DNA from 3 places in the Enterococcus sp. AZ196 genome. Region 2 is predicted to be linked to each of the others. Evidence: riboswitches for the same ligand, from Rfam matches in the RefSeq annotation. Region 2 holds a riboswitch; each other region holds the start of a gene.
What was found. A riboswitch is a leader RNA that binds a small molecule or an ion and turns the genes downstream of it on or off. The one in region 2 is predicted to bind thiamine pyrophosphate.
Positions count from the first base shown of each region.

Region 1: it holds a riboswitch for thiamine pyrophosphate, as region 2 does, so the genes downstream of both, thiW (energy coupling factor transporter S component ThiW) here and thiT (energy-coupled thiamine transporter ThiT) in region 2, are expected to answer to the same signal.
Region 3: it holds a riboswitch for thiamine pyrophosphate, as region 2 does, so the genes downstream of both, tenA (thiaminase II) here and thiT (energy-coupled thiamine transporter ThiT) in region 2, are expected to answer to the same signal.

Region 1 covers NZ_JBIPAM010000001.1:2,544,754-2,548,969, reverse strand. The annotation lists gene IGI67_RS12250 (hydroxyethylthiazole kinase) at 1-724, opposite strand, end outside; gene thiW (energy coupling factor transporter S component ThiW) at 721-1,200, opposite strand; TPP riboswitch at 1,330-1,419, opposite strand; gene gloA2 (SMU1112c/YaeR family gloxylase I-like metalloprotein) at 1,593-1,982, shown strand; gene IGI67_RS12235 (nucleotide pyrophosphohydrolase) at 2,040-2,333, opposite strand; gene IGI67_RS12230 (helix-turn-helix domain-containing protein) at 2,353-3,876, opposite strand.
Region 2 covers NZ_JBIPAM010000001.1:2,895,759-2,899,974, forward strand. The annotation lists gene IGI67_RS13985 (low molecular weight protein-tyrosine-phosphatase) at 1-355, shown strand, start outside; gene IGI67_RS13990 (hypothetical protein) at 428-790, shown strand; TPP riboswitch at 860-958, shown strand; gene thiT (energy-coupled thiamine transporter ThiT) at 1,008-1,595, shown strand; gene IGI67_RS14000 (hypothetical protein) at 1,771-2,541, opposite strand; gene IGI67_RS14005 (class A sortase) at 2,809-3,513, shown strand; gene IGI67_RS14010 (patatin-like phospholipase family protein) at 3,639-4,216, shown strand, end outside.
Region 3 covers NZ_JBIPAM010000001.1:944,054-948,269, reverse strand. The annotation lists gene IGI67_RS04595 (DUF2087 domain-containing protein) at 1-277, opposite strand, end outside; gene IGI67_RS04590 (DUF2268 domain-containing protein) at 420-1,328, shown strand; TPP riboswitch at 1,392-1,483, shown strand; gene tenA (thiaminase II) at 1,657-2,313, shown strand; gene ilvB (biosynthetic-type acetolactate synthase large subunit) at 2,429-4,108, shown strand; gene ilvN (acetolactate synthase small subunit) at 4,101-4,216, shown strand, end outside.

The DNA of each region.
Region 1 (4,216 bases), 350 kb from region 2:
CTAGCCCGGTTTCATCTCCTGCCTGCTCGCCGCAAAGATTAAAGTAACTGACCGCAGTCACAGCTGCAGTCGCCGGCTCTACTCCGCTGCCTAATAAAGCTGCAATCAAAGCCCCGACAATATCGCCCGTACCTGTAAAGCGATCCAATGCTGGAACGCCATTAGATAAACGCCAAATCCGCTTCTGCTCAACCACGATATCCTGTCTGCCGGTTGCTAAAAAAAGCGTTTTCGGATACGTCTTGACTAACTGCTGCATGGCTTGCGCTAACTCCTCCAACGCTTCCTCACTTTGATCCAACTCACTGCCGTCTACCCCGCGGGCATGGCTGGACAATCCGCAAAAATTCCGCAACTCCGAAATATTTCCCTTCACTACTGTTGGATTTTCCGCGACTAGCCAACGGCCCACTTGATCTCGCGTCCGACTGACACCGTAGCCCACTAGGTCAACAACGGTTTTCTTTTGTCTCTGGTTCGCCAGCTTAGCAGCTGCCGTCAAACTCTTTTCCCGTTCTTCTGACAGGTGTCCGATGTTCAGCAAGAGACTATCCGTCTGTTGAAACAGCTCATGGAACTCCCTCGGATCAGATGCCATAATCGGTTTGGCCCCAACATAAAGCAGCGCATTCGCCACCGTTTCGCACGTAACCTCATTGGTTATGCAGTGAACTAAAGGCGCATCTGCTAGGGGGAAGACTTTTGAAACATTCGTTTTGATCATCCAAACATCCTTTCATTTGAAAACAAGCCCTGCCATCGTTTAAAAATCGGTGTTTCCTGCAGCTTGACTAATACTACAAAGGCGATCGCCGATCCGATCAGCGTCGCACCAACAAAGCGCGGCGTATAGATCAGCCAGTACAGCTCGTTTTGACTGCCGGTAAACCAAACCATCACAGGATAAGAGAGAAGTGAACCAATGACTCCTGTACCAATGATTTCCCCTACCATCGACCAGATCAGCTTTTTGCCTAAGCGATAAAACACTCCTGCAAGAAGTGCCCCAAATACCGCCCCTGTCAAAGCCAACGGCGGAATTCCCAACAGGGTCATCCGAATCACTCCACAGACCAAAGCCATCACGGTTCCATAGACTGGTCCCAGCAGCACCCCAGCAATAATATTCATCACACTGGACATCGGTGCCATTCCTTCAATCCGCATCAAGGGGGACAAAACCACATCCAACGCGATCATTAAGGCCAGCAACGTCATTTTGTGGATTTTATTTTTCTCCACGACAAATAACTCCTTTCTGCAAGAAACAAGAGGAGGTATCTCAAAAGACAGAAAAACCCAACCAAAATAAAATGGTCGGGTACGATCAGTCAACTAGCTACATTTCCCTGCGGCAGTCTTAACTGCATCAGGTTCCATGGGTATAATCTCAGCTAAACAGCACCCCAAATGTTTCTCTTCAATTGATTGGAGTATAACATACTTTTTTTAATCCAACTAGCTTATAATGATAAAAGCTGCTCGAACGTATCCAGCATTTGAGCACCAGACAGATCCTGCTCTATTCTGAAGAATGCTCCCTATCTCTCACAGCAATAGACTAGACAAGAGAAAAAAGAAAGGAAATTTTTATGATTCAACCAAATTTTTCTGCCATCCATCATGTGGCTATCATTGTTTCAGACTATCAAAAGGCCAAGCATTTCTATGTGGATATCCTTGGATTGCCGATCATTCGTGAAAACTATCGACCGGAACGCCAGGATTATAAATTGGATTTACAGCTAAACGAGGCGGAATTAGAAATCTTTGCCGTACAAAATCCGCCGAAGCGTCCAAGCTTTCCTGAGGCAGCCGGCTTGCGGCATCTGGCCTTCAAAACAACGAACATCCAAGCGACCATTGACTACTTAAAAAGCCACGGCGTCGATTGTGAACCCTTGCGAACCGACGATTTTACCGGCGAAAAAATGACGTTCTTCTTCGATCCCGATGGACTGCCGCTGGAGCTGCACGAATAAAAAAAGAGCAGAAAATTCTGCTCTAAAAATGTGTATTTTTTGAAGCTGCACAAAAGCTTACGCTTCTTCCACCGGATATTTAATCGCGTTTTTCTTCAATTTTTCGCTGATGATCTCATCGATATCAAAGTTCAAATTATCCGCCATCATATAAGAATAGATCAATACATCCGCCAATTCTTCCTTTAGGCGTTCCGTTTGCGTCCGCGCTTCTTCTGAGTCCTTCCATTGAAAGAGCTCCAATAATTCAGCCGCTTCCAAACAAATCGACAGCGCTAAATCCTTCTCATTGTGAAAGGGACGCCAGTTTCTTTCGTCACGAAATTGATTAATTTTCTCCATACTATCCATAGTCAACCTTCTTTCGTTTCTATTCTAACACAGAAACGAAGGAGCGTTTTTCCTCAAGCTCGTTGATAGTATCCTGAATCCAGCGTCTGCTTTGTTTGGTCAAAAAGGGATCGATCACAACAACAGGATAGTCCTCTGGCAGCCCTTCAGCCGAACCCGTAGTAATCAAGCAATCATAATTTTTCAATTCATTATGCAGCTGCGGGGTACCCCCAGATAATTTTTCAAAATGAACGAGCAGAAAGTTGCCATAGATCGTATCACTAATTTGCTTGGCTAAAAAACTTTCCTCCGTTGGTGTTAAATCCGATAACAGCAGCAGCCTCAAAAAAGGTTCTTGGCTGGCCAGCCATTCCAATCCCCGCTCTTCTGTGGTGATCAATAAATACACATAGTTGCGAATAAAATCCTCTTCCTGATACATTCCATAGCGATCAACAAATTCTTGGACCAGCTCCCACACTCGTTCCACCCCGCGACTATAAACCTTCGAGACTTCCGATAAGAAAATCGTTCGGTTGCGCCATAGCAGGCATACATACCTGCCTTGCGGATCATGCAGATAAAAATCATTCGATAGAACCGTCGCCAAATTGATTTGGCTTTGCTTATCTAAACGATAGCCAAGCATTTTGTTGTATGCCTCCACGAGCTCGTGATGCTGCATAAACAGCCGCTGATACTTCTTGTTGTCTGCTATCGCAAACTCCCGATGTGAAATGCTGAATACAACCGAATCAGAAAAAAGCAGCCAAAGACCATCCCGCACCATATCCGGTGTCAAATCCATTTCTACCCCTTCTCTAACAGAGTGCTTCAGCAGCTTATAACTTAGGTTCAGCGGCAGGTCTAAGCCTTCCGTCCTCAGCTCCTCCTTCGGATACTCATGCCCATTTTTCATTCGCCAAACACTGATATAAAAATTATAGATCAGCCGCTTTTGAAAAACATACTTTTCGTGGATCTGATTGACCTTAACAAATTCTTGGATATACTGCTCAATAATATGGTAATGCTTAAGAGGCAGCTTAGGCAGCGTGCTTTCAAATGAAACCTGTCGTTCACTGTAAAAGCGATAATAAAAGTGTCGGATCTCCCCTTCATTTCCTTCCACCCGCAATGGACGATAGCATAATTCCAGCCCAGCCAGAGTCAACGCCTTCTCAATTTTTTTCAAATAGCGTTGCGTGTTAGAAGAACTGAGATACAGCTTCTTTGCGAGTGCCGTAATATTTTCACATTCCTCATACAAAAGCTCTTCAATAATCTGAAACTCCGGACTCGTATTCAAAATATTGGCATAAAGATTTCCTAAACTGACTTTCTTATCCACAATCAATTGATAGAGTCCTTTTATTTTCGTAATCTGAAATCTAGGATACTCTTCATTGATCAATTCAATATCATTTAACAGAATCGGCAATGAGCAATTCAACTCACTTATCAGCTGAATACTCGACCAGCCGCTACGATGATAATAGAGTTTTTCCACTAATGCCAATCGCCGCTTGTTACTTGTTCCCAATACTGCGCGAAAATCCATGATTATCCCCCCATTAAAAGACCACCTTCATCTTGAATAGTTCCAGCCATTTGGCTCTGAATCAGAAAACAAGTATTGCTTCGTTTATTCTGAAAAAAGTGAACTATTACGCAAAAAGAACCCACTTAAAAACATTATTTCAACAATATTCCATTACTTATATGAAAAAAATACCAGATACTCGCAATCTTTTTATTTGTTAACAAATAATAATATGAAAAGGGACCCTTGACAATTTTTGGTCAAATTCATTCAAAATGCATGATTTCAAAATCAATTTTTTTTAATTTAAGAAAAAAAAGGGAAAAAAGCGCACCAAAAATCACAAACACTGCTCCAA
Region 2 (4,216 bases):
AGTTGATTCAGCGGCGACTAGCCGTTGGGAAGTCGGAAATCCGCCACATCAGGGGACACAGAGGATATTGTCGCAACACCATATTTCCGTCAAAGGAATGCGTGCGCGTCAAGTAACCACAGAAGATTTTTATGATGCAGATTATATTATTGGGATGGACAGAGACAATGTGTCCGACTTGGAATCAATCGCTCCCCACGGTACTGAAGATAAAATTTATTTGTACTTAGATCGGGTACCGGGACACGCTGGTGAAGGGATTCCAGATCCCTGGTATACAGGTGATTTTGAAGAAACCTATGATTTAATTCAAAAAGGTTTAAACGAATGGTTAACTTTTTTTGAAATGGACTAGATTCCTTGTTTTTTCTCTTGAATTTAAGTAAAATCATACTACATAACCATGCTCTTGATAGGAGGAAGCTGAATGACTAAAAACGAGAAGCCTAAAAAGAATTTAATCAAGCTGTTTTCAAATTCATCATATCGTTTCATCTCGGATTTTTTGAATGATTCTGCTGAAAAACGTGCCCAAGAGCAAGCCAATGAGAATATTTTTCTCAAACTAAAGATGGCGGCTCTACAAAATAGTTTAGTAGTCATTCAAGTTCAAGATGAAAAAGACGAAGAGAAATTCCAAACGATCTCAGGCTGGTTGCCCAAAGTAGTAACAAATGAGTCCATTGTTATTCGCACTCAGGATAATCAATTGGTGATGATGACAATTGATCGGATCAAAAAGGTAACGACCTTGTCACCAAGCGGAGATCAAGAAAGTATTTCACGATAAAAGTATTTCATACCTTTACGGGCGGACAGGCATCTGTTATACTCTGAGGGTATCAAAAAATAGAATAATACTGTCGCAAAGGGGAGCCCTCGGGCTGAGATTGAGATGACTCTAAACCCTAGTACCTGTTTCGGTTATTCGAGCGTAGGAATTGTGATGAAGTAATGATAATTACTTCTCCTTTGTGGACTGTATGTTCAAAAGGAGGAGTTTTTTTATGTATAGGACAAAAATTTTAGTAGAGGGCACGGTGGTGGCAGCTCTTTCGCTGGTACTGTCTTTTATTCCAACGACCATCGGCAGCAGCTTTTCAATTTCATTAGGGATGATCCCGCTGACGTTGTTTGCACTGCGAAGAGGCTTCAAACCAGCTTTGATGTCCGCGTTCATCTGGGGGATTTTACATTTTCCTGCAAGCCAAGTTGTTTATTTAAGTGTGATTCAAGTATTGATTGAGTATCCGATTGCCTTTACTTTTGCCGGATTTGCTGGATTGTATGCAAAGAAAGTGCAGCAAAGTCTAGTTGATCAAGACCTGCGGAACGTGCGCAAGAATATTATTTTAGGTACTTTTGTTGGTACAGGAGCAAGGTTTTTCTGGCATTTTATTGCAGGAGTGGTTTTCTGGGGAAGCTATGCATTATGGGGAATGAATCCTTGGATTTTCTCGCTTGTCATGAATGGTGTCAGTGGTTTGGCGACAGCGATAGTGACAGCGATCGTTGCGATCTTAGTAGTGGAAAAGGCGCCGCAGTTATATTTGCCAAAAGATGGCGCTCGTATCCACAAACAAAGTCACCAATAACTATCAAGAAAGGCTTCGCGAACTCACTTAGCTTATTGCCGATAAAGCTAGTTCGTGAAGCCGGACATGGATAGACCTGCTGCAAAGCGATTTATTCATGTGAGAATTTCATCCTTTCCTTGTAGCCAGTTAAAAAAGCATTTGTCCTCATCAATCGGACAAATGCTTTTTTCAATTAACGAAATGAGAATACAGGATCATCATTTTCAACTTCCAACGACCATAGCTGTTTGGCAGTATCATAGGTAATCTCTGCGATTTGTTGTTCTTTTTTATAATTTCTTGGACTGCGCCGCCAACCTTTTTCATCAGACAAAAAGATGGGGATGCGGTAAAGTTTATTTTTTAGTTCCGATAAATCAAGGCAGAAAATTGCCCCCTCTTGTAAAATCGGATATAATTCCTTCAATAGTTCACCATCTAACGGGGGAACAGAGGAACCTTTGCGGAAAAATGAACGACGATCATTGACTTTCTCCAAGACGATCCGTGTTAATTTGCTGGCAAGGATGCGATAAAATTCATCCAAGTAGCGGTAATATACGCGCATCGTGTCGTTGCCTAGATTGAAATAAACAAAATTATTTTGCAGCTTATAAAAAAAGGGAGAATGCAGGTGTGTCCGCATATGCCCAAAATACAGCAATTCTGAAATTTCTAATGGAGTCAGTTCTTTTAACATGGCCAGATCATTAAAATCGATCCATTTCGTTCCCTTTGAATGGGTGAAGGCTTTATTGTTAAAAAACTGTTGGACTTGTTCATGACTATTAATGATCTTTAAACCCGTATGCGGTTCATATTCTCCGACTTCTGCAACAGGGTCTAGCAATAACAGATGTTTAGGTTGATGAACAATTCCGTCAACAAAATCGTTGGGTGAAAAACCTTTTGAAAGCACAGCATTACTTGTGGAATCAATATATGCAAATAACGTATCTGGCACCAAAATTCACCCTTTCTAATAGTCGTCACAATCATTTTAACTCAATAATAAAAAAAAAGCTCGTATCTTTTATTTTAAAATTAGATTACAAAGGTCTTAAAAACTGCAACATAAAGACGCTTTTTTAACAATTAAAATCATTTTAATAAATAACAAACTTCTAATGCATTTATTTCTTTTTTTAATTTTTTCTCTAGTAAGTGAAAGTAGTATCACTAGAATTAATAGAATATGATATGATTAGCGGGAGAACACGGGAGGATTAAGATGAAGAAAAAAAGGAACTGGCTAATAAATATTTTTCTTTTCTTGTTGCTGTTAGTAGGTTTAGCTTTGATATTCAACAATCAAATCAAATATTTTTTGATGCAATATAATGGCGAACGTTACGCTGTAGCAAAAATGGAACGAGCTGAGATCGACAAAAATATGGAAAAAGAGGCTTCGTTTGATTTTGATGCGGTGCAGCCGGCCAGTACCGAAGCGGTACTTCAGGCGCAGCTAGACAACAAACAATTGCCGGTTATCGGTGGTATTGCGATTCCATCAGTTGAAATCAATTTGCCGATTTTTAAAGGTCTATCAAATGAAATGCTTTTGTATGGTGCAGGAACCTTGTCGCCAGATCAGAAGATGGGAGAAGGCAATTATGCCTTGGCAAGTCATCGTGCAGATCGTCCGGGCTTGTTGTTTACACCGCTTGAGAGCATCAAGGAAGGCGATTTGATCTATTTGACCGATTTGCATAATATCTATACCTATAAGACGACGCTAAAAGTTCGTGTTCAACCAACAGAAGTGAAATATTTGGATGTCCACCCAGACAAACAACAGGTTACTTTGATTACCTGTGGGGAAATCGAAGGTGTGACACGAATCATTGTACAAGGTGATTTAGTAGCTATGACACCAGTCAACAATGCAACTGGCACGATGCGCAAAGCGTTTGAAATGGAACAGCGAACATACTAAATGACAGCTAATTCAAAAACTTCAAGGCAGGTCTGTCTTGAAGCTTTTTGTTGCGAGAAAATTTCTGCTATACTGAAACAAGCAGGTTGAAAGCAATCGTTTCACAGTAAATCAGGGAGGAAGCGATGGAACTAAAAAGAATGTATAGATCAGAGTTGTTAGCAGCTTGGGATAAATTTCAGCGTTCACAGTTGCTTTTTCCTTTTTATGACTCTCATAGTCAAGCACGGACAGGATTTCTGTCAGCAGTTAAACGAGGGAACGGTTATTTTATAGAACGAAAAGCACAGTGGCTGTTAGTAGAGAAAGTTGATGAAGGCGGTACATGGCGGATCAATAATTTACTGATCTCAACAGATATTGGCTGGCGAACAGCCTTTTTATTATTGGAAAATGCTGCTCGACAAAAGTTTAAGCGTGCCCTGCAATTGAAGCTCAAGGCAAATTTCATTTTACAGCAATGGTTGATTGCACAAGGCTATCAATTTTTAGATGGCATTTGGCAAAAAGAATTGGTCTATCATACGGGCTTAGTATTGGGCGGCGGCGGTGCTCGCGGAGCATATCAGATTGGTGTCTGGAAGGCGCTGCTAGAAAAAAATATACAATTTGAAGTAATCACTGGTACCTCAGTTGGTGGTTTAAACGGGGCGTTGATCACGCAAGGTGACTATAATCAAGCGTTAGCGTTGTGGGAAGAAAT
Region 3 (4,216 bases), 2.0 Mb from region 2:
TTCCTGTAGAAAATAGCAATAAAAATTTTTTTTGTGTATCACTCAAACCAGTTTGATTTTTATCGAGATTTAACAAAGCGTTAAAAGAGCCATTGTGCTCATGTTTCATATGGTAGATCATAGCTCCTTCTGCTCGAGCGAACTGATTGTTTGAGTCACTGATCGGATAAACGAAACGATCATCAAACGTTTGATCACAATACAAGCAGTGAAAGAGAAATTCTCCATTTTTTGAATATCCCTTTCTTATTTCTTCAATAGTCAATTCGTGTTCCATAATATCACCTCTTGCGATAATGCTAACATAAAATAAAATCGTTTGCAAATACGATTGCATGAATGGTTTTTCAGAGGATATCCATTTTTATTGACCTTCACGCAACGTCAAGCATTATGATAAGAAGTAAGGAGGGATCTAAATGAGTGAGTTTAAAGTTACGATTATTGATTCATTGTCTTTTTATGATAAATGTCTGCAGGAGACTGTTGATGAACAGGCATTTCGCTATGAAATAATGAAGCCATTCGAAGGAATGTGGCACTATCTGAATGTACCACTTGTTTCTAAAAAGCCCGGGGACTATGATGTGCTGATGGCTTCAGAAATGTTAGGTATTTGGACGCCGCGAAAAAGTGTCGATTTAATTAAATCAAGGTTAGAGCAGCTGAAGGAATCCAATATTTTTAATGAGTGTACTCAAGTCATTGCGGAAAGTACTCAACTTTTCAATGAAATTGGCTACCAGATTCCATTCGAAGAATTGATCGTGAATATTCTACTGGGCGATCCGGAGAATGGTATATTGATGGCTAGTGAGGGTTACAGTGGATTCGGTGGAATACCGGGATATATTTTTTTGATTGTCGTGCCAAACGACTTTAATCAGGTACGACTGAAGTCGGCTTTGGCGCATGAGTTTAATCACAATATTCGTTTCACTTATGAACCATTTAATCATGGCGATGTGAGTGTTGAGGATTATTTGGTGATTGAAGGTTTAGCAGAGGTTTTCGCTGAAAAGCTTTACGGTGTCGAGTATCGCGGCCCATGGGTGAAGGAGTATGATAAAGAAGAATTGGAATATACGATTGAAGTGATGAAGGATGGTCGTGATGTTCGCGGATTTGATCAAGTCTGCGCTTACATGTACGGTGATGAAGTTGCAAGAGAGCAGGGATATCAACCTATAGGGCTTTCAAGAAATGCCGGTTATACAATTGGCTATCATTTAATAAAAGATTATCTAAAAAATACTGGAAAGACAATCGCAGAGGCTACTCTGACCCCTAGCTCGACGATCGTAGAAGAATCGAGAATATTTGATTAATTATTGAATAGAGTAAAATTGTAATCGTTTTTCTCAAAAAGGTATGCTATACTTTTAACAATCGAATGACACTAGGGGTGCTTTTACAGCTGAGATTATACCCATTGAACCTGAAACAGTTAGGACTGGCGCAGGGAATGTGCGATATTTTGGAAATTTGTACCCGACCTTTTTTTGGTCGGGTTTTCTTGAGTGTACCTTTCAAGCATAGAAGCCTCCTTTTCATTCTTACGTGAATAAAGGAGGTTTTTTATGTCGAATTAAGGAAGTATTGCAGTTTGTATTTTTGATCAAATGTACACCATTATTTACAGAAAAGGAGAAACGAATGACTTTTACAGAGTTAGCAAGAAAAGAGGCTGCCTCATTTTGGCAAGGAAGTTTTGAGCATCCGTTTATTCAATCACTAGCATCAGGAGATTTAGCTCCAGAAGTTTTTCGCTACTATTTGCTGCAAGATCGCTATTATCTTGAACATTTTAGCAAATTATATGATTATATTGCCGAGCAAACAGATGATGAAGAGGTACAGGCTCAGCTAAAAGAAAATGCTGAAAATCTTAAACTAGGCGAGTTGGCTATACGTGAAGAATTTTTTACTGAATTAGCTATTACTGAGGAAGAGATAGTAGAGACGCCGATTGCACCGACTGCTTACAATTATGTTTCTCATATGTATCGTCAACTAATTGATGGGACACCAAAGACGGCCTATGCAGGAATGCTGCCATGTGCGTGGCTGTATCAAGAAATTGGTGTTCGTCTGATTGAGAGTGGCTCTCCCCATCCTTTATACCAACGTTGGATTGAAACCTATGCGGGTGAAGACGCGGCCAAAGAAATAAAAAAAGAGCGTGCACTTTTAGATCGTCTTTACGAAGATAGTACAGAGGAAGAGCGACATCAAATGATTGAGGCTTTCGTAATCAGCAGTAAAATGGAGTATGCATTTTGGGACATGGCTACAAATTTAGAAAAATGGTAATTCAAAAGGACCGTTCACTTGTGGACGATCCTTTTCTTTTGAAAACGGTTGACAGCGAACATCATACTTGTGTTAAAATGCAAGTTAACACTTGCATAATTAGGAGGCGGTTAAAATGATTTCGGGAGCTGAATTGGTTGTAAAAGCATTAGTTAAAGAGAAAGTTGAAGTTTGTTTTGCTTATCCGGGAGGTCAAGCGATTGATTTGTTTGATGCTCTTTATCAGAAAGAGGGATTTCGAATTGTCCTGCCACGCCATGAACAAGGATTGATTCATGCGGCAGACGGCTATGCTCGTTCTACAGGGAAAGTCGGTGTTTGTTTGGTTACTAGCGGTCCAGGGGCAACTAATTTAATTACTGGTATCGCTACAGCAGGTTATGATTCTTCTCCATTAGTGTGTATTACAGGACAAGTTTCAACACATTTGATTGGAAAGGACGCTTTTCAAGAAGTTGATATGGTAGGAATTAGTCGGTCAATAGCAAAATATGCGGTAACAGTCAAAAAAAGAGAAGAACTGGGAACGATCATGAAGAAGGCATTTATGATCGCGCAAACAGGAAAGCCAGGTGTTGTAGTAGTAGACATTCCTAAAAACATTCAACAAGAACTTGGTTCTGATAATTATCCAGAAACTGTATCGATTCGTGGCGGAGAAAAAAGACAAGTTCCACCAATTAAAAAAATAAATGAAACAGCTAAGGCTTTGAACAATGCAGAAAAACCAATTTTATTAATTGGTGGAGGCGTTCATCGAGGGAACGCGCATAAAGAATTACTTGATTTTGTTGAAAAAACAAATATTCCTGTTGTTTCAACTATTATGGGAAAAGGTGCGTTGCCAAGTAATCACAGGAACTATATTGGCAATGTAGGCATTCATGGCAGCTATGCGGCGAATCAAACGCTCATAAACAGCGATGTGATTTTTGCAATAGGGACACGTTTGAATGATCGAGTAACAGGAAATGCAACAGCGTTCTGCCCACTTGCTAAGTTGATTCATTTAGATATTGATCCTGCAATAATCAATAAAAATATTGATACTTATTTAGGACTTATTGGAGAGGTTAAAGAAATTTTGCCTAAGGTTACAAGTTTAGTTAGTCCGAAGCTCCAGTGTGAACGGCTTCAAGCAATAAAAAAAATGGATACTGCTTTCCCAATTCATATGACAGAAGTTGGATTAACTCCAGAAGCTATCATAAAAAAAATCAATAAACATTTTACCAACGCAATTGTCGTTACTGATGTGGGACAAAATCAACTTTGGACGACTCAATTTCTTGAAGTTACAAAGGAAAGGCAATTACTGACATCAGGTGGTTTGGGCACAATGGGCTTTGGTTTTCCTGCCTCAATCGGTGCAAAATTGGGAAACCCAGATAAGGATGTTTTAACAATCACCGGAGATGGCGGGTTTCAAATGAATCTGCAGGAACTCGCTACAGTAATGCTAGAAAAAATTCCGATCATCATTTGCATTTTCAATAATGGCTGCCTAGGTAACGTCCGGCAGTGGCAGGAAATGTTTTATGAAGAGCGCTATTCTCATACGATTCTAAAAGAAAAAAACACACCATACATTCCTGATTTTTTAGCATTGGCACGCAGTTATGGGATTGACGGTATGAGAATAACGACTGAGGAAGAAATAGATGAAGCATTTAAACATGTGAGACAACTTCCCAACGAGACATTTGTACTCGAATTTATACTAGAAGCAGAGCAAAAAGTTATGCCGATTGTTGCACCAGGTCAAAGTTTAAAGGAAATGATCGTTTATGAATAAAACAGAGCAAAAATGGCTAAGTGTTTATGTTGAGAATGAAGCAGGGGTATTGGCGAAGGTATCTGGCTTATTTTCAGGAAAATTATATAATTTAAATAGTTTGACGGT